DNA from 2 places in the Rossellomorea sp. NS-SX7 genome. Region 1 is predicted to be linked to the other one. Evidence: a T-box and tRNA genes for the amino acid it is inferred to sense, from the RefSeq annotation. Region 1 holds a T-box; the other holds one or more tRNA genes.
The links. The T-box of region 1 lies ahead of argS (arginine--tRNA ligase). A T-box ahead of a tRNA ligase gene usually reads a tRNA of that ligase, here a tRNA-Arg.

Region 1 (10,357 bases):
CCTGGTTAGATGCAGCTTCTACATTTGTCGACATAATATCACGTACTTTCATTCTAATTCCCCCTCAATTGTTGTGGCAGTACAATCTTTATTATTTGAATTTTTGGCCGCAATATTCTTTAGATCCGGAGGAAGTTAATTGAAAAAAAGGTGTGCTGCCATTAATGGCAGCACACCCTGTTTGCCAAGATCACCTCTCAGAGGAAGGTCTGTGGAACACCATAGTCAGGAGCGGACCGACGATGATGAATGAAAAGAGAAAAAACAGGATCAGGAAGAGGGAAGGACCGGTGATAGAGCGGTTCAACTCATCCCTATGGGTATCGATGAAGGCTTTCAGGTCATCATTCAAAACCACGGAAGACGATGGTAAAAGTTCGTTATTGTCCAGGTCATAGTAATAAATCTCCCTATTGGTGAAATGGAAAAACGAGTCTCTTTGCTCTGTATAGCTGATGTATAAAGCCTTTACCTTTACACTTTCGGTTTCATCTTCACTCATCATGACTTCTGCGTTAGTATCAACGAAATCCCTGACAGTCACCGTCCCTTTTTTGAAATAGGATTCTTCTTTGACTAAGTACTCATCAATGGAGTCGATGATTGGATCACTTGCAAAAACGGCATTCCCCGACAAGCCAAAAAGTAAAAGTAAAATAAGTGAATAATACAAATATCGTTTCTTAAACAGCATAATCTCCCCCTTTTTCATGAAAGAGCCCGTCTAACTTCATTTATATGCTCTCTTTGTGGGGATTATGGCTGAAAACAAAATACCCCCGGAATATCCGGAGGTACTGTTTACTTAGATATAAACATCTGCGTCCAGTAAGTGCCGTATGAACCGCCTTTGGCATACCCAACCCCAATATAGGTATAGGTGCCGTTGAGGATGTTTTTGCGGTGGCCTGGACTGTTCATCCATTCTCTTACAACTTGTTCCGGACTTGTCTGTCCGACTGCAATATTTTCACCAGCTGAGCTGTATTGAATATTAAAGCTCTTCATCATGTCGAATGGTGAACCATATTGAGGGCTTCTGTGTGCGAAATATCCTGTATCCCTCATATCCCGGGATTTATAGCGTGCCACTCTGGACAGCTGCCAATCCAATTGAAGAGGAGCGAGTCCCGCTTTCTCTCTTTCCTGGTTTGTAAGATCAATCACTTGTCTTTCCACGGATTTTATCGATGTGATGCTCGGGATATGAATTTTTTGACTTGGATAAATCAAATCCGGGTTTGGTATTTGAGGGTTCGCATCAATGATTTCAGACAAACCGATTCGAAACTTTTTAGAAATTTTCCAAAGAGTGTCTCCTTTCTTTACATGATAAGTCTGGGCTGCTTGAGCTCCGTCGATTGCTGCAAGACCAAAGGCTAGGGACATTGTGACCATAATGATAGCTAATTTTGTTTTCATAATTATAAATTGTGTAATTCAATGTGAAATATTCTAAGGAAAAAACAAAAAAATAGGATTATTGTTTCATTTAAAGGGAATAGGTAAACCATCTAGAATAATAGTGAAACCTTTTTTTACTTCATACGTACAAATAGATAACGAATTGAAATTAATCGAAGAGGTGAATAACGTGGTAAAGGAGAACGATCGCTTTAAAAAGGTGATAACCAAATTATCGAATGTCGGCGTCAATATCTCTAAAACAAAGTCCAGACGTGAGATTCTTCATTCACTAAAGCAATATCAGCCATTACCTAAGACGTTAACTCAGGATTCATAACAGCTTGACCAGACATATTTCTCTTTTTTTCACGATATACTAAATAACAGTGAAAAAAGGAGGGAAAGGTATGGAGAGAGTGATGTTTGATGTCCAGACATTAATGGAAATCAGAAAGAAGGCGGATGAAATTTCATACCGTTGTATGAGTGGGAATCGACCTTCTGACCTTCACAGCCTAAACTCGGCATTAGACCAGGTTTCACGTGCTCTGGCCATGTTCGCAGAGATGGAAATCCATCGGATGCAGAACACACATATTGCCTGTGACGGACAAAGCTATATCAAGGGCCGTCTGCGGATAGCGCATCGATCGATCCTTCCACAAGAAGAGGAGTCGAACACAGCATAATAAAGAGGTTGACCCAAGAATAACGAACGTCCGGTTTTTCATTCAATAGCTTCATTGGCTCATTAAGGACTGATCCTTTAAGGGTGATCATTTCATCTTTTTGGGTCAGCCTCTTTTTTTTAGCGTAAAGACTTACATTAAAGCGGGGTGAAGTAATGTCTGTTTTTTACTCAAAGATATTGTTGGTATGCAATGGTAAAGCTGGCCGAGGAGAATTGGAGACTCAATTGTTGGAAGTCACCCCGCCTCTTTTGGATATATGTGACACATTGACAGTGCATAAAACAAAAGAGAAGGGCGGTGCAGAGAAAATCTGCCGTGACAAGGCTGGCGAGTATGAGCTGGTCGTCATATTGGGAGGTGACGGCACAGTCCATGAAGCTGTCAATGGCTTGGCACGACTCTCTTTAAAACCAAAGGTCGCCATCCTTCCTGGTGGGACATGCAATGATTTTGCACGCTCGCTGAATATCCCGATGAATCTTAGACAAGCAGTGGAAGCGATTACTGACAACCCTCATGAAAAGAATGTTGATATTGTCAAAGTGGGTGACCGCTATTTCAGCAATTTCTGGGGCACGGGCCTGGTTTCTCAAACAAGTGACAATATCGATACGGGGTCCAAGAGTGTTCTGGGCAAACTCAGTTATTACATTAGTGCTTTTCAGTCCATCCAGGAACCGAGGCTATTGAATGCCACCGTCATGGCAAATGGGAAGGAGTATAACGAAGAAGTCGTGATGCTTCTTGCTGCAAACGGGCGCTCAATCGGTGCGAACCCGCTGCCTGCCAGTATCGATCTTGAAGACGGGTTGGTTGATATTTATATGGTAAAGAAAACGGGTTTCCCTCTTTTGAAGGAATTTTTCATAATAAGAAGTACTGGTGAGGTAAGTGACCAATCCGATGATATCATCCACATCCAGGCTCCAGCAGCAGACATTCATTTGGAAGGTTTAGAGAAGGTGGATATGGACGGAGAGCTTTATGAAGGACAGCACCAAACGTTGGAAGTACTGAAGCACCACTTGCGTTTGATTGTAGGGGATCATAAATAAGAGAGTATCGGGGGCGGCCCGATACTCTCTTTCTTTTTGTTAAGCGCAGATCAATTTGCCTCCGCTTTTCTGATTGTCCAGCTCCGGCGGCTAGCCCCTCGAGGTCATAAGCTAAATGGTCCAAGAAGGCAAAAAGCGCCTTCATGGCCGATTCGTCTTATGCCACCCGCCTCTGAACGAGCCGCCTCCGCTTTTGAGGTCAAACCGTATGTTTTTTCTTCTTGATGATCAGGTAGATGATGTAAGCCAGTATTAGCACTCCGCCTGCTGCGAGTGTCAGCATAGTAAAGTTCTCTTCGATGAACGGTTTTGCTTTGGCGCCAAGAGTTAAAATGATGGCTCCTTCAAGGAAGAAGCGGATGCCTCGTCCGATGATCGACCAAATGACCAGCACTCGTATTTTAACACCGGATACACCGGCAAAGATCGTGAAGATTTTATAAGGAACAGGTGTGAGCCCCGCGATCAGCAGTGCCATCGGACCGTATTTCGTAAAGTATTCTTCTACCTTCTGAATTCTTTCTTCAGAGAATAGGTAGACCAATATGGGACGTCCGAGCTTTTTACCGATCCACCAGCCGAATAACGCACCGATGACTGAAGCAATGGTGGTATACAGGGCATATAGCAGTGCATTTTCCGGATTGGCGATAGCCAGTGGTATCAATAGAACATCTGGCGGGATTGGGAAGAAAGATGAATCGGCAAACGATACAAGGATCAGTCCCCAAATCCCATAATCCAGCAGCCAGGCTTCAAAAGTGTGAAGTAATTCAGACATAAGATATCTCCTTTATCATCATGCGAATATTGTCAATCGTTGTTTATGAATAACAATAGAAAGTATATCATTTTTTGAGGGGAGCGTCATGAAATATCTGTTTGAGCAGAAATACGAGAATGCTAAAGGATGAGAAAGATATAAAGAGAAGGTGCGGCTTTTATAAAGTAGAGGAAGAAAAGTCCCTTAGAAAAGAGTTCCCCCTTCTCAATAAGTCACCTTAGAAAGCTGGAGAGGCGAGTGACTGTAAAGAAGAGGGGGGATGTTTTTATGGTGCCGGTCTTTTTAATGATTCGTTAGAAAAGAAAGTGAAAAAGAGATAAGTCATTTCTCGGGAAATAATGACAAGATTTTCAGGTTTTCTACATTTCGTCCGGTGAACCGATGCCTAGAACAGTCAAGCCTTTTGATAAAACCGCCGCGACAACATAGACGAGTGTTAAACGGGATTCTTGTCCTGGGTCATTGTGGATGATTTTTGTATTTCCGTAGTAGCTGTTAAATGACTTGGCCAGCTCCAGCAGATATTTTGCAAGGATGGAAGGCGCGTAGTTCTTCCAGGCTCTTTCCACCGTTTCCGGAAATAGTCTAAGCTGTTTGATGACTTCCCAGCTCGATGAGTCATCCAGTCCTTCAAACGATAAAGGTGACGGGGTGCCTGCTTTTCTCAGGATTGATTGCGCACGTGCATGTGTATATTGCAGATAAGGTCCGGTTTCTCCTTCAAAGGTAAGCATATGCTCAAGGGAAAACTCTATATCGTTCATGCGGTCATTCTTTACATCATGGAAGATAATCGCCCCAACCCCGACATCCCGTGCGACAGCTGCTGCTTCTTTAAGATCAGGGTTTTTCTTTTTGATATTTTCCCCGGCCATCTTGATGGCTTCCTGGAGTACTTCTTCCAATAAGATGACGCGGCCTTTACGAGTCGACATTTTCTTTCCATCCTTCAGGTAGAGGCCAAACGGAATATGCTTCATGGCATCCGCCCATTCGTATCCCAGCTTTTCAAGCACACCTTTTACCTGTTTAAAGTGGACGGTTTGTTCCTGCCCCACTACGTACAGCGCTTCATCAAATGAATATTCACGCTGTCGGTAAAGAGCGGCTGCCAAGTCTCTTGTGGCATAGAGGGTGGCCCCATCCGTTTTTCTGATTAAGCAAGGAGGGAGGGTTTCATCTTCCAGCCGTACGACCTTGGCACCTTGAGAAGTTTCGAGGAGCTGGTTTTCTTCCAAGAGCTCTGCCACTTCTTCCATCTTGTCATTAAAGAATGCTTCGCCGTTATAAGAATCGAATTCCACACCAAGCAGGGAATAGATGACCTTAAATGCTTCGAGTGATTCATTTTTGAACCATTTCCAAAGCACTGTGATTTCTTCTTCTCCATCTTCGAGAAGTTTAAAGGCTTTACGCCCTTCGTCTTCAAGGGAAGGGTCTTGAACGGCTTCTTCGTGGAACTTTTTATATAAGGTGAACAATTCGGCAATCGGGTTTTCTTTTACCTTCTCCTCATCTCCCCATTTCTTGAACGCTGTAATCAGTTTTCCGAACTGGGTGCCCCAGTCACCGATATAGTTGATTCTTACGGTCTCATACCCGCATGTTTCCGCTATATTGGCAATTGCATTACCAATTACGGTCGAGCGGAGGTGGCCCATGGAGAAGGGCTTTGCGATATTCGGTGAGGACATGTCTAATACAATGGTTTTTCCTTTCCCGAATGAATGGGATCCGTAATGAACCCCTTGCTGAAGAATGGAAGAGACGATTTCCTTCCCGGTGAGTACGGGATCAAATCGGACATTCACATAAGGACCCGCCGCTTCCACACTGTTAAACATTGGTGAATGTAGTGAATGGGCTATTTCTTCAGCGATTGCTCCCGGAGCTTTTCGCCATTCTTTGGCTAATCTGAAGCAGGGGAAAGCCAGGTCTCCCATATGCGTATGTTTGGGAATTTCAATTAACGTACTGATATCTTCCTCCGTCCAGGATGAGAGAACCTGGGACTTCAATTCGTTTGCTAAAGCTGATTTTAAATCCATCATTGCCACCTCCAAATAAAATAAAAAAACCCGTCTCTATATAAATATAGAGACGAGTTTTAGCTCGCGGTACCACTCTTTTTCCCGAAGGGCGCTCATAAATTAACGGTTTTATCCGGTCTTTCCCTACTGATTTCAAGAAAGACTTCTCAGAAGTGCGTTTCATTCCGGGTTTCACACCAGGCTTGCACCAACCCTGGTTCGCTAAAGGGATCCACGTCAGAATTACTCTCTTCATCATTGAATGTACTGTATATGGTTAGATATTATTTTACACATTTTGGTGATAAATACAACAAAAAATGTTAAGAATCTTCTGAAGAGAACATATACGTTTTATGATGGAACCTCATACTGAATACGATGCCGAGTGCCAGCATATTCCCCATCAAGGAACTTCCCCCATAGCTGATGAATGGAAGCGGGATTCCCGTGATTGGCAATAATTGAATTGTCATCCCGATGTTTTGGAAAACGTGGAATGTAATCATCGAAATGATACCTGCGCATACGTAGGCATTGAATGGCTCTTTCGTATCCAGGGCTGTTTTGGTCAAGTGATAGATCAATAGGAAAAATAAACTGATGACCACACTTGCGCCGATGAATCCGTATTCCTCTCCGATGACACTGAAGATAAAATCGGTATGATTTTCAGGGATATATACTTCCCCGTCGCTATAGCCTTTTCCAAAAATCTGTCCGGACCCGATTGCATTCAATGAATTGATCAAGTGGAAACCTTCCAATTTGGAATAGTTATAAGGATCGAGCCAGGCATAGATCCGTCCAAATTGATAAGGTTCGAACCCTGTGTATTTTTCCAAGAATTCCGGAGCCCAAATAACGAGTGATAGAAGGGTGCCTCCGACGACTCCGAGAAAAGCATAAATCGGGACGATCAGTTTCCACGTAATTCCTGACACCAGGATGATCCCAGTCATGATGGCCAAGATGACAAGGGATGTCCCAAGATCCGGCTGTTTCATGATAAAAGCAAGGGGAACAAGGGTGGTGAATCCGATTTTTAATAATAGTTGAAAGTCTGTCTGCAATGTCTTCCGGGTGGTGAGTTCATTATGGTTCGTAATCACCCGGGCAAGAGCGAGAATGAGAAATGTCTTCATGAATTCTGAAGGCTGGATGGAACCGAGCGGCCCAAGCATGAACCAGCTTTTGGCCCCATTTCTATATGGTGCAATGCTTTCCGGTGAGATCAGCAATATAAGCAGAAGGAGGATCCCTGCGCCATACATATACCAAGCAAGGCGCTTATACTGTTCTGAGTCAAAGAACAATGCACCTGCGATAATAATTCCACCGACTACATACCAAAAAGCCTGTCGAATAACAAAGTTTGTTCCATATTGACCTGAGGTTTGAGCACTGCTTATCCCAAGGGCACTGACGATAAAAAACATCATCAATAAGAAGACAAGACCCCAGTCAAATTTATCAGCAAAACGCTGGCGAGTTTCCATAATCATTTCACCTGAATTTCGTAAGATTTCACATTCCTAGTCTAATAGAAAAGAAGGAAAATTTCTACTGGCTGCCATCCGTATTTTCCTTCTTTTAAAGCATTCATATCAATTGTTCGTTGATAAAGAAGAATTTGTACTGTATGTCATGAATGTTTTTCCATATATTACATGACCCTTCTGGAAAGTGTAAACAGAAAAGTCCCGATTTCAAATGTAACATTTCCTCCATTATTTAGCTAGAACAGTCACATCTGTAAAAAACAAGCATTTCTACACGATACCAATGTCTCCATGCCCTCTGTATCCATGGGTCCTATGAATTTTAAGACAGCCGAATAAGGTACTATTCCTGTGGAATGACTTTTTTCGACAATTCCCTGCGACTTTTGTCATCATTTTGAAATGAAATAGAAAAGAACGATATTCTCATTTCTTTGCTAAAATAGATACTATTAGATACGCATCGTGTAAATCAGATGGAGGGAATGTTTTGAAGAATAAGCAAACAAAAGAGATCATCTATGTGCATAAAAATATAGATCGGCAATATGTTGTTTCCTACGGGATTAATTTTCAGGAATTTGCTTTGAATACACCGCATCCTCTGAAAAACCTGCTGTTGATCAAGCATCAGTATGAACATGGAGCCTTTAACATTCACACCCATCTTGAATATGTCGAACAGGAAGATATGAACAAGATCATCAATGACAGCGTCGACAGTTATGGTGATTTCTGCTGGATCGATTTCGACGAAGAAGCGGGTGTCAATGAATTAAACGGACAGGAAATTGCAGAGCTTCTCTATATGGGGCATCTGAAACAGCCGCTCGATGCCCCGTTTTATTCCAAATTGAATAATCGATACGCTTACCTTTCCCACGATGATGGATGGTTTAACAAAATATATTACCGCGACTTTGCTGACTTTTATCAATTATTGGGATCAACGGTTGCAGCGAAATTGGGAAGTGTCAAAGGCGGCAAAGGGTTATTCGGCATGAAAAAGGAGAAGCAGTATCCAGATGTGGGATCGCAAATCATCACTTCTTTTAAAGATAAAATAAAGGAAGGGATGATCATTTCCATAGAGAAGGCAATTGTGAGCAGAGGGAAGATAGAGATCCCGATCTGGGTCATTGGCGACTATTTCAATATGGATGAAATGATTGAAGATTATCAGCAATTCAGTAAGTCCCCTGCAAATGGTTTGCTTGTTTTTGATCGTAAAACGAAAAGCTGGAGTTCCTCTATCCGTTAGGCAGGCACAAGCGGAAAAAGGGATGAATAGAGTATAGGGATGAAAACCGCTTCGCTCCTTGTTTACTCTTTATATACTTTGCATGAATAAGAGAAGGATTAATCTGCGTAAAGGGCTTCATCAACCGGTGGTGTTGAATGAACTTCTTTACTTGGATTAATCCTTTTTTATGTAATGGGATGAATATATTTGCTTCGAGAATGGTACAGAGACCAGTCTCCCCGCGCCGTTTCGGTCCGGCTGGTGGAGTCAATGAGCAGCTTCACCCGTCGGACCGAAAGCGCCAGTCGGTGCCCAAAAAGACGCTTCCGCATTTCAGATTATGGGATGATGATGTCTTTCGTCACTTTATACTGACTTTCCCCCTTGGCTGTCAGCCAAACTGTCAAGGTATATGAACCGCTGTCAAGCTTTGGCAGAATCAGGTTTCGTGAAAATTCCTCTCCTTGCTTCAGCGTGATTTCCTGGATGGCCTGCGTGTACATTTTGTTTTCAGACTCCCGGTAAACGACTGCTCCATTCTGATCTTTTACCTCGAAGTCGATTGTTTGACCGGACGAAAAGACAAAGGTCTTTTCTTTTTCGGTTTGGTTTTTAATCTTATATTCATAAACTGGCTGTCCGTTTTTTTCCTCTTGCTCGATTAAAGAAGGCTCCATACTACCTGCAACAATCCCTTTCTCTGCTTGATTTGATTCAGGGGTGCCGTTCGTCTCCATCTCCTTTTGTTCTGGGTCTTGAGTGGTCCCGCATCCGGTTAGACCACCGAGGACGAGTGCTCCTGTCAGTGCAATGATCAACTGTTTCATGTCCTATCACCTCTATTCTATTAGACTTACCAAAATCAAAAAAGTTTCACTACTTTGTTCCTTATTAATGAAGTAAGACAATTCTCCCAGAAGAAATTGGCTGATAAATGCGGTGGAGTTGGTTTTATGTTGAGTGGGCAGTACAATGGAAGAAAGCAGTTTCCCGGCAGACCATCTTAAGCTTGAAAAGGAGTGGAGATCGGCAATGAAGAAAAAAGAAATAACGAAGATGCTTGGATTCTTTGCCCTGCTCCTTGTCCTCGTCTGGGGCAGCCGTAGTTTTTGGGAGGTGCGGCCTCACGACATCAGGGATTGGATCGTGTCGTTTGGCTTGTGGGCACCTGTAGTCTTCATCATTATCCTGACCTTCCGTCCCCTGGTGTTGTTCCCGACCTCTATCTTTTCAATCGCGGCCGGCTTGGCGTTCGGCCCATACAATGGGATTGTTTATATTTTCATCGGGGCACTTGGGGGGGCAACAGTGGCGTATGTGATGTCAAGCTACCTTGGGATGAAGCTGTGGAGGAAACCCTCCCCTAAAATGACCGTCGTCCGTGAAAAAATGGCTGAGAACAGTTTCTTTTATGTGCTCGTTCTAAGGCTGCTGCCGTTTTTGAATTTTGATCTGGTCAGTTATCTGGCAGGCGCCGGAAAAGTACGCTACCTGCCTTATATCACGGCTACAGCCATTGGGATCATCCCGGGGACAATCGGATTTGTCTTCTTCGGTTCCGGATTGAGCGGGGAAGACCGGATGCATCTCTATGTGGCTGTTGCGATGTTTATCATCCTTTCACTGCTTGTTTTCTTCACAAGG
Region 2 (10,357 bases), 110 kb from region 1:
GAAGATCCTCGTTTCACAGATCGTTTCGAGTTATTCATTGTGGGCCGTGAACATGCAAACGCGTTTACTGAGCTTAACGATCCGATAGATCAAAGAGAACGCTTTGAAGCTCAGCTGAAAGAAAGAGAAGAAGGTAACGATGAAGCACACATGATGGATGATGACTTCATTGAAGCATTGGAATACGGTATGCCTCCAACAGGTGGTCTTGGAATTGGAATCGACAGACTTGTTATGCTGTTGACGAACTCCCCGTCCATTCGAGATGTATTATTGTTCCCATTAATGCGTCATCGTGATTAATATGATTCGATAAAGAAAGCAGCGGCATTTACCGCTGCTTTCTATTTTTTGGTTCTGGTAAAGCTTATTGCCATTTTAACAGTCTCTGACTGTTGATCGAGATTGAGGGCAACTATCAATTAAACTAACTTCCAAATTCAGCAGTAGAAGATCGATCTTTGAATTAACCAAACAAGTTCAATTGAACCAGTTTAGTATTCATTAACGGTGGAATTACATATAAGGAAAGCAGATATATGTTCTGAAAATAAAAAGTACAAAAAAGATGAAAAAAACCCTTGCGCCATCGTTTATATGGTGGTATATTATTATCTGTTGCCGCAAAAACACGGCAAACACACAAAAAACTTTTTAAAAAAAGTTATTGACACCACGGTGTTGATGCTGTAATATTTAAAGGGTCGCTTCAAACGAAGCACATCAACAAATTGAACCTTGAAAACTGAACAAAACAAGACAATACGTCAACGTTAATTCTAGATTTACCGCAACGATAGAATCGTTGCAAACAAGAGCTATTCAAACTTTTATCGGAGAGTTTGATCCTGGCTCAGGACGAACGCTGGCGGCGTGCCTAATACATGCAAGTCGAGCGGATCGAAGGGAGCTTGCTCCCTGAGATCAGCGGCGGACGGGTGAGTAACACGTGGGTAACCTGCCTGTAAGACTGGGATAACTCCGGGAAACCGGGGCTAATACCGGATAACTCAGTTCCTCGCATGAGGAACTGTTGAAAGGTGGCTTTTAGCTATCACTTACAGATGGACCCGCGGCGCATTAGCTAGTTGGTGAGGTAACGGCTCACCAAGGCGACGATGCGTAGCCGACCTGAGAGGGTGATCGGCCACACTGGGACTGAGACACGGCCCAGACTCCTACGGGAGGCAGCAGTAGGGAATCTTCCGCAATGGACGAAAGTCTGACGGAGCAACGCCGCGTGAGTGAAGAAGGTTTTCGGATCGTAAAACTCTGTTGTTAGGGAAGAACAAGTGCCGTTCGAATAGGGCGGCACCTTGACGGTACCTAACCAGAAAGCCACGGCTAACTACGTGCCAGCAGCCGCGGTAATACGTAGGTGGCAAGCGTTGTCCGGAATTATTGGGCGTAAAGCGCGCGCAGGTGGTTTCTTAAGTCTGATGTGAAAGCCCACGGCTCAACCGTGGAGGGTCATTGGAAACTGGGGAACTTGAGTGCAGAAGAGGAAAGTGGAATTCCAAGTGTAGCGGTGAAATGCGTAGATATTTGGAGGAACACCAGTGGCGAAGGCGACTTTCTGGTCTGTAACTGACACTGAGGCGCGAAAGCGTGGGGAGCAAACAGGATTAGATACCCTGGTAGTCCACGCCGTAAACGATGAGTGCTAAGTGTTAGAGGGTTTCCGCCCTTTAGTGCTGCAGCTAACGCATTAAGCACTCCGCCTGGGGAGTACGGTCGCAAGACTGAAACTCAAAGGAATTGACGGGGGCCCGCACAAGCGGTGGAGCATGTGGTTTAATTCGAAGCAACGCGAAGAACCTTACCAGGTCTTGACATCCTCTGACAACCCTAGAGATAGGGCTTTCCCCTTCGGGGGACAGAGTGACAGGTGGTGCATGGTTGTCGTCAGCTCGTGTCGTGAGATGTTGGGTTAAGTCCCGCAACGAGCGCAACCCTTGATCTTAGTTGCCAGCATTCAGTTGGGCACTCTAAGATGACTGCCGGTGACAAACCGGAGGAAGGTGGGGATGACGTCAAATCATCATGCCCCTTATGACCTGGGCTACACACGTGCTACAATGGACGGTACAAAGGGCAGCGAGACCGCGAGGTTTAGCCAATCCCATAAAACCGTTCTCAGTTCGGATTGCAGGCTGCAACTCGCCTGCATGAAGCTGGAATCGCTAGTAATCGCGGATCAGCATGCCGCGGTGAATACGTTCCCGGGCCTTGTACACACCGCCCGTCACACCACGAGAGTTTGTAACACCCGAAGTCGGTGAGGTAACCTTTTGGAGCCAGCCGCCTAAGGTGGGACAGATGATTGGGGTGAAGTCGTAACAAGGTAGCCGTATCGGAAGGTGCGGCTGGATCACCTCCTTTCTAAGGAATATATATGAAACGTTTGACAGTCGAAGTTTTGTTCAGTTTTGATGGTTCAACCATCAAAACGAGGTATCTCGTATGAGATACACGTTATTTGTTCTTTGAAAACTAGATAAAGATATATTGATAGTCAAGAAATTACCGAGTATCGCCATTTTAGGTTTTAAACCTTATGTAACAACCAATTCGGTTAAGTTATGAAGGGCGCACGGTGGATGCCTTGGCACTAGGAGCCGATGAAGGACGGGACTAACACCGATATGCTTCGGGGAGCTGTAAGTGAGCTTTGATCCGGAGATTTCCGAATGGGGGAACCCATTGTTCGTAATGGAACAATATCCATATTTGAATACATAGAGTATGGAAGGCAGACCCAGGGAACTGAAACATCTAAGTACCTGGAGGAAGAGAAAGCAAATGCGATTCCCTGAGTAGCGGCGAGCGAAACGGGATGTAGCCCAAACCAAGAGGCTTGCCTCTTGGGGTTGTAGGACACTCTATACGGAGTTACAAAGGAAAGGAGTAGACGAAGAAGTCTGGAAAGGCTCGTCAAAGAAGGTAACAACCCTGTAGTTGAAACTTCGTTCCCTCTTGAGTGGATCCTGAGTACGGCGGGACACGTGAAATCCCGTCGGAAGCTGGGAGGACCATCTCCCAAGGCTAAATACTACCTAGTGACCGATAGTGAACCAGTACCGTGAGGGAAAGGTGAAAAGCACCCCGGAAGGGGAGTGAAAGAGAACCTGAAACCGTGTGCCTACAAGTAGTCAGAGCCCGTTAACGGGTGATGGCGTGCCTTTTGTAGAATGAACCGGCGAGTTACGATCCCATGCAAGGTTAAGTCGATGAGACGGAGCCGCAGCGAAAGCGAGTCTGAATAGGGCGAATGAGTATGTGGTCGTAGACCCGAAACCAGGTGATCTACCCATGTCCAGGATGAAGTCCAGGTAACACTGGATGGAGGTCCGAACCCACGCACGTTGAAAAGTGCGGGGATGAGGTGTGGGTAGCGGAGAAATTCCAATCGAACTTGGAGATAGCTGGTTCTCTCCGAAATAGCTTTAGGGCTAGCCTCATGTGTAAGAGTCTTGGAGGTAGAGCACTGTTTGGACTAGGGGCCCTCATCGGGTTACCGAATTCAGACAAACTCCGAATGCCAAAGACTTATCCATGGGAGTCAGACTGCGAGTGATAAGATCCGTAGTCGAAAGGGAAACAGCCCAGACCACCAGCTAAGGTCCCAAAGTATACGTTAAGTGGAAAAGGATGTGGAGTTGCTTAGACAACCAGGATGTTGGCTTAGAAGCAGCCACCATTTAAAGAGTGCGTAATAGCTCACTGGTCGAGTGACTCTGCGCCGAAAATGTACCGGGGCTAAACGTATCACCGAAGCTGTGGATTGACACCTCTAGGTGTCAGTGGTAGGAGAGCGTTCTAAGGACAGTGAAGTCAGACCGTAAGGACTGGTGGAGTGCTTAGAAGTGAGAATGCCGGTATGAGTAGCGAAAGATGGGTGAGAATCCCATCCACCGAATGCCTAAGGTTTCCTGAGGAAGGCTCGTCCGCTCAGGGTTAGTCGGGACCTAAGTCGAGGCCGATAGGCGTAGACGATGGACAACAGGTTGATATTCCTGTACCACCTCTTTTCCGTTTGAGCAATGGGGGGACGCAGGAGGATAGGGTAAGCGCACTGCTGGATATGTGCGTCTAAGCAGTTAGGCTGATGATGAGGCAAATCCCATCATCGCGAAGGCTGAGCTGTGATAGCGAGCGAATTATAGTAGCGAAGTTCCTGATTCCACACTGCCAAGAAAAGCCTCTAGCGAGGAAAAAGGTGCCCGTACCGCAAACCGACACAGGTAGGCGAGGAGAGAATCCTAAGGTGAGCGAGAGAAACTCTCGTTAAGGAACTCGGCAAAATGACCCCGTAACTTCGGGAGAAGGGGTGCTCTTTGAGGTGCATAGCCTCGAAGAGCCGCAGTGAATAGGCCCAGGCGACTGTTTAGCAAAAACACAGGTCTCTGCGAAGCCGTAAGGCGAAGTATAGGGGCTGACGCCTGCCCGGTGCTGGAAGGTTAAGAGGAGTGCTTAGCGCAAGCGAAGGTGCGAATCGAAGCCCCAGTAAACGGCGGCCGTAACTATAACGGTCCTAAGGTAGCGAAATTCCTTGTCGGGTAAGTTCCGACCCGCACGAAAGGCGTAACGATCTGGGCACTGTCTCAACGAGAGACTCGGTGAAATTATAGTACCTGTGAAGATGCAGGTTACCCGCGACAGGACGGAAAGACCCCGTGGAGCTTTACTGTAGCCTGATATTGAATTTTGGTACAGCTTGTACAGGATAGGTAGGAGCCTTGGAAGCCGGAGCGCCAGCTTCGGTGGAGGCGTTGGTGGGATACTACCCTGGCTGTATTGAAATTCTAACCCGCGCCCCTTATCGGGGTGGGAGACAGTGTCAGGTGGGCAGTTTGACTGGGGCGGTCGCCTCCTAAAGAGTAACGGAGGCGCCCAAAGGTTCCCTCAGAATGGTTGGAAATCATTCGCAGAGTGTAAAGGCACAAGGGAGCTTGACTGCGAGACCTACAAGTCGAGCAGGGACGAAAGTCGGGCTTAGTGATCCGGTGGTTCCGCATGGAAGGGCCATCGCTCAACGGATAAAAGCTACCCCGGGGATAACAGGCTTATCTCCCCCAAGAGTCCACATCGACGGGGAGGTTTGGCACCTCGATGTCGGCTCATCGCATCCTGGGGCTGTAGTCGGTCCCAAGGGTTGGGCTGTTCGCCCATTAAAGCGGTACGCGAGCTGGGTTCAGAACGTCGTGAGACAGTTCGGTCCCTATCCGTCGTGGGCGCAGGAAATTTGAGAGGAGCTGTCCTTAGTACGAGAGGACCGGGATGGACGCACCGCTGGTGTACCAGTTGTCTTGCCAAAGGCATCGCTGGGTAGCTATGTGCGGAAGGGATAAGTGCTGAAAGCATCTAAGCATGAAGCCCCCCTCGAGATGAGATTTCCCATCACTTTATGTGAGTAAGATCCCTAGAAGATGACTAGGTAGATAGGTCAGAGGTGGAAGCATGGTGACATGTGGAGCTGACTGATACTAATCGATCGAGGACTTAACCACAAAGAGTCATTTTTAAATGAACAACGGCAATACCGGTAATCTTGACATCAATCCTTTATCTAGTTTTGAAGGAACAACCCTTCAATTGAATATTCGTCTGGTGATTATGGCGAAGAGGTCACACCCGTTCCCATGCCGAACACGGAAGTTAAGCTCTTCAGCGCCGATGGTAGTTGGGGGCTCTCCCCCTGTGAGAGTAGGACGTCGCCAGGCGATTTATAATCCGGAGGATTAGCTCAGCTGGGAGAGCATCTGCCTTACAAGCAGAGGGTCGGCGGTTCGATCCCGTCATCCTCCACCATAGATTTTTGCGAAGCGCAGCGGAGCAAAATATCTTTCCTTCCTTTACTAAGGGCGAAGGAAACAAACGTCCTTAAATAGGACAAGCATAAACAACTTAACACGCCGGTGTAGCTCAACTGGTAGAGCAACTGACTTGTAATCAGTAGGTTGGGGGTTCAAGTCCTCTTGCCGGCACCATTTTGGTTTTTCTCATAACTTTTATGAGCCATTAGCTCAGTTGGTAGAGCATCTGACTTTTAATCAGAGGGTCGAAGGTTCGAGTCCTTCATGGCTCACCATTGATTTTTGCTCAAGCAAAACATCATATCTTTTATCATGCGGGTGTGGCGGAATTGGCAGACGCACCAGACTTAGGATCTGGCGCCGCAAGGCGTGGGGGTTCAAGTCCCTTCACCCGCACCATATATGCGGAAGTAGTTCAGTGGTAGAACACCACCTTGCCAAGGTGGGGGTCGCGGGTTCGAATCCCGTCTTCCGCTCCAAAGATTTTTGCCGGGGTGGCGGAACTGGCAGACGCACAGGACTTAAAATCCTGCGGTAGGTGACTACCGTACCGGTTCGATTCCGGTCCTCGGCACCAGAGTTTTTTTGAAAGAAAATAACATTCATTATATTAAGCGCCCGTAGCTCAATTGGATAGAGCGTTTGACTACGGATCAAAAGGTTAGGGGTTCGACTCCTCTCGGGCGCGCCATCTATTTCGGGAAGTAGCTCAGCTTGGTAGAGCACTTGGTTTGGGACCAAGGGGTCGCAGGTTCGAATCCTGTCTTCCCGACCACCTTAGATGGGGCCTTAGCTCAGCTGGGAGAGCGCCTGCTTTGCACGCAGGAGGTCAGCGGTTCGATCCCGCTAGGCTCCACCAAGATTTTTTACGCAGCGCAAGCGGAGTAAAAGAATCTACCTTAACTCACTTCGGTGAAAAAAGATTAAAAAAGTTGTTGACACTCACCAGTGTCGGTGATATACTTGAAAAGTCGCTTCAAACGAAGCACTTAACAAATTGAACCTTGAAAACTGAACAAAACAAGACAATACGTCAACGTTAATTCTAGATTTACCGTAACGATTATCGTTACAAAAAAGAGCTATTCAAACTTTTATCGGAGAGTTTGATCCTGGCTCAGGACGAACGCTGGCGGCGTGCCTAATACATGCAAGTCGAGCGGATCAAAGGGAGCTTGCTCCCTGAGATCAGCGGCGGACGGGTGAGTAACACGTGGGTAACCTGCCTGTAAGACTGGGATAACTCCGGGAAACCGGGGCTAATACCGGATAACTCAGTTCCTCGCATGAGGAACTGTTGAAAGGTGGCTTTTAGCTACCACTTACAGATGGACCCGCGGCGCATTAGCTAGTTGGTGAGGTAACGGCTCACCAAGGCGACGATGCGTAGCCGACCTGAGAGGGTGATCGGCCACACTGGGACTGAGACACGGCCCAGACTCCTACGGGAGGCAGCAGTAGGGAATCTTCCGCAATGGACGAAAGTCTGACGGAGCAACGCCGCGTGAGTGAAGAAGGTTTTCGGATCGTAAAACTCTGTTGTTAGGGAAGAACAAGTGCCGTTCGAATAGGTCGGCACCTTGACGGTACCTAACCAGAAAGCCACGGCTAACTACGTGCCAGCAGCCGCGGTAATACGTAGGTGGCAAGCGTTGTCCGGAATTATTGGGCGTAAAGCGCGCGCAGGTGGTTTCTTAAGTCTGATGTGAAAGCCCACGGCTCAACCGTGGAGGGTCATTGGAAACTGGGGAACTTGAGTGCAGAAGAGGAAAGTGGAATTCCAAGTGTAGCGGTGAAATGCGTAGATATTTGGAGGAACACCAGTGGCGAAGGCGACTTTCTGGTCTGTAACTGACACTGAGGCGCGAAAGCGTGGGGAGCAAACAGGATTAGATACCCTGGTAGTCCACGCCGTAAACGATGAGTGCTAAGTGTTAGAGGGTTTCCGCCCTTTAGTGCTGCAGCTAACGCATTAAGCACTCCGCCTGGGGAGTACGGTCGCAAGACTGAAACTCAAAGGAATTGACGGGGGCCCGCACAAGCGGTGGAGCATGTGGTTTAATTCGAAGCAACGCGAAGAACCTTACCAGGTCTTGACATCCTCTGACAACCCTAGAGATAGGGCTTTCCCCTTCGGGGGACAGAGTGACAGGTGGTGCATGGTTGTCGTCAGCTCGTGTCGTGAGATGTTGGGTTAAGTCCCGCAACGAGCGCAACCCTTGATCTTAGTTGCCAGCATTCAGTTGGGCACTCTAAGATGACTGCCGGTGACAAACCGGAGGAAGGTGGGGATGACGTCAAATCATCATGCCCCTTATGACCTGGGCTACACACGTGCTACAATGGACGGTACAAAGGGCAGCGAGACCGCGAGGTTTAGCCAATCCCATAAAACCGTTCTCAGTTCGGATTGCAGGCTGCAACTCGCCTGCATGAAGCTGGAATCGCTAGTAATCGCGGATCAGCATGCCGCGGTGAATACGTTCCCGGGCCTTGTACACACCGCCCGTCACACCACGAGAGTTTGTAACACCCGAAGTCGGTGAGGTAACCTTTTGGAGCCAGCCGCCTAAGGTGGGACAGATGATTGGGGTGAAGTCGTAACAAGGTAGCCGTATCGGAAGGTGCGGCTGGATCACCTCCTTTCTAAGGAATATATATGAAACGTTTGACAGTCGAAGTTTTGTTCAGTTTTGATGGTTCAACCATCAAAACGAGGTATCTCGTATGAGATACACGTTATTTGTTCTTTGAAAACTAGATAAAGATATATTGATAGTCAAGAAATTACCGAGTATCGCCATTTTAGGTTTTAAACCTTATGTAACAACCAATTCGGTTAAGTTATGAAGGGCGCACGGTGGATGCCTTGGCACTAGGAGCCGATGAAGGACGGGACTAACACCGATATGCTTCGGGGAGCTGTAAGTGAGCTTTGATCCGGAGATTTCCGAATGGGGGAACCCATTGTTCGTAATGGAACAATATCCATATTTGAATACATAGAGTATGGAAGGCAGACCCAGGGAACTGAAACATCTAAGTACCTGGAGGAAGAGAAAGCAAATGCGATTCCCTGAGTAGCGGCGAGCGAAACGGGATGTAGCCCAAACCAAGAGGCTTGCCTCTTGGGGTTGTAGGACACTCTATACGGAGTTACAAAGGAACGGAGTAGACGAAGAAGTCTGGAAAGGCTCGTCAAAGAAGGTAACAACCCTGTAGTTGAAACTTCGTTCCCTCTTGAGTGGATCCTGAGTACGGCGGGACACGTGAAATCCCGTCGGAAGCTGGGAGGACCATCTCCCAAGGCTAAATACTACCTAGTGACCGATAGTGAACCAGTACCGTGAGGGAAAGGTGAAAAGCACCCCGGAAGGGGAGTGAAAGAGAACCTGAAACCGTGTGCCTACAAGTAGTCAGAGCCCGTTAACGGGTGATGGCGTGCCTTTTGTAGAATGAACCGGAGTTACGATCCCATGCAAGGTTAAGTCGATGAGACGGAGCCGCAGCGAAAGCGAGTCTGAATAGGGCGAATGAGTATGTGGTCGTAGACCCGAAACCAGGTGATCTACCCATGTCCAGGATGAAGTCCAGGTAACACTGGATGGAGGTCCGAACCCACGCACGTTGAAAAGTGCGGGGATGAGGTGTGGGTAGCGGAGAAATTCCAATCGAACTTGGAGATAGCTGGTTCTCTCCGAAATAGCTTTAGGGCTAGCCTCATGTGTAAGAGTCTTGGAGGTAGAGCACTGTTTGGACTAGGGGCCCTCATCGGGTTACCGAATTCAGACAAACTCCGAATGCCAAAGACTTATCCATGGGAGTCAGACTGCGAGTGATAAGATCCGTAGTCGAAAGGGAAACAGCCCAGACCACCAGCTAAGGTCCCAAAGTATACGTTAAGTGGAAAAGGATGTGGAGTTGCTTAGACAACCAGGATGTTGGCTTAGAAGCAGCCACCATTTAAAGAGTGCGTAATAGCTCACTGGTCGAGTGACTCTGCGCCGAAAATGTACCGGGGCTAAACGTATCACCGAAGCTGTGGATTGACACCTCTAGGTGTCAGTGGTAGGAGAGCGTTCTAAGGACAGTGAAGTCAGACCGTAAGGACTGGTGGAGTGCTTAGAAGTGAGAATGCCGGTATGAGTAGCGAAAGATGGGTGAGAATCCCATCCACCGAATGCCTAAGGTTTCCTGAGGAAGGCTCGTCCGCTCAGGGTTAGTCGGGACCTAAGTCGAGGCCGATAGGCGTAGACGATGGACAACAGGTTGATATTCCTGTACCACCTCTTTTCCGTTTGAGCAATGGGGGGACGCAGGAGGATAGGGTAAGCGCACTGCTGGATATGTGCGTCTAAGCAGTTAGGCTGATGATGAGGCAAATCCCATCATCGCGAAGGCTGAGCTGTGATAGCGAGCGAATTATAGTAGCGAAGTTCCTGATTCCACACTGCCAAGAAAAGCCTCTAGCGAGGAAAAAGGTGCCCGTACCGCAAACCGACACAGGTAGGCGAGGAGAGAATCCTAAGGTGAGCGAGAGA

Region 2: it encodes a tRNA-Arg, which carries the amino acid that the T-box ahead of argS (arginine--tRNA ligase) is inferred to sense. The anticodon was not compared.

Annotation. Positions count from the first base shown of each region.
Region 1 covers NZ_CM128249.1:4,223,738-4,234,094, forward strand. The annotation lists gene ACUXV2_RS21010 (CBS domain-containing protein) at 1-52, opposite strand, end outside; gene ACUXV2_RS21015 (hypothetical protein) at 191-694, opposite strand; gene safA (SafA/ExsA family spore coat assembly protein) at 802-1,422, opposite strand; gene ACUXV2_RS21025 (Lmo0850 family protein) at 1,595-1,744, shown strand; gene ACUXV2_RS21030 (hypothetical protein) at 1,815-2,096, shown strand; gene ACUXV2_RS21035 (diacylglycerol/lipid kinase family protein) at 2,252-3,154, shown strand; gene ACUXV2_RS21040 (YqaA family protein) at 3,354-3,935, opposite strand; gene argS (arginine--tRNA ligase) at 4,298-5,986, opposite strand; T-box leader at 6,032-6,236, opposite strand; gene ACUXV2_RS21050 (FtsW/RodA/SpoVE family cell cycle protein) at 6,292-7,467, opposite strand; gene ACUXV2_RS21055 (hypothetical protein) at 7,961-8,731, shown strand; gene ACUXV2_RS21060 (BsuPI-related putative proteinase inhibitor) at 9,052-9,540, opposite strand; gene ACUXV2_RS21065 (TVP38/TMEM64 family protein) at 9,686-10,357, shown strand, end outside.
Region 2 covers NZ_CM128249.1:4,109,072-4,119,428, forward strand. The annotation lists gene lysS (lysine--tRNA ligase) at 1-303, shown strand, start outside; rRNA gene ACUXV2_RS20340 (16S ribosomal RNA) at 831-2,382, shown strand; rRNA gene ACUXV2_RS20345 (23S ribosomal RNA) at 2,574-5,510, shown strand; rRNA gene rrf (5S ribosomal RNA) at 5,607-5,723, shown strand; tRNA gene ACUXV2_RS20355 (tRNA-Val) at 5,736-5,811, shown strand; tRNA gene ACUXV2_RS20360 (tRNA-Thr) at 5,915-5,990, shown strand; tRNA gene ACUXV2_RS20365 (tRNA-Lys) at 6,016-6,091, shown strand; tRNA gene ACUXV2_RS20370 (tRNA-Leu) at 6,131-6,215, shown strand; tRNA gene ACUXV2_RS20375 (tRNA-Gly) at 6,221-6,295, shown strand; tRNA gene ACUXV2_RS20380 (tRNA-Leu) at 6,305-6,393, shown strand; tRNA gene ACUXV2_RS20385 (tRNA-Arg) at 6,431-6,507, shown strand; tRNA gene ACUXV2_RS20390 (tRNA-Pro) at 6,515-6,591, shown strand; tRNA gene ACUXV2_RS20395 (tRNA-Ala) at 6,600-6,675, shown strand; rRNA gene ACUXV2_RS20400 (16S ribosomal RNA) at 6,911-8,462, shown strand; rRNA gene ACUXV2_RS20405 (23S ribosomal RNA) at 8,654-10,357, shown strand, end outside.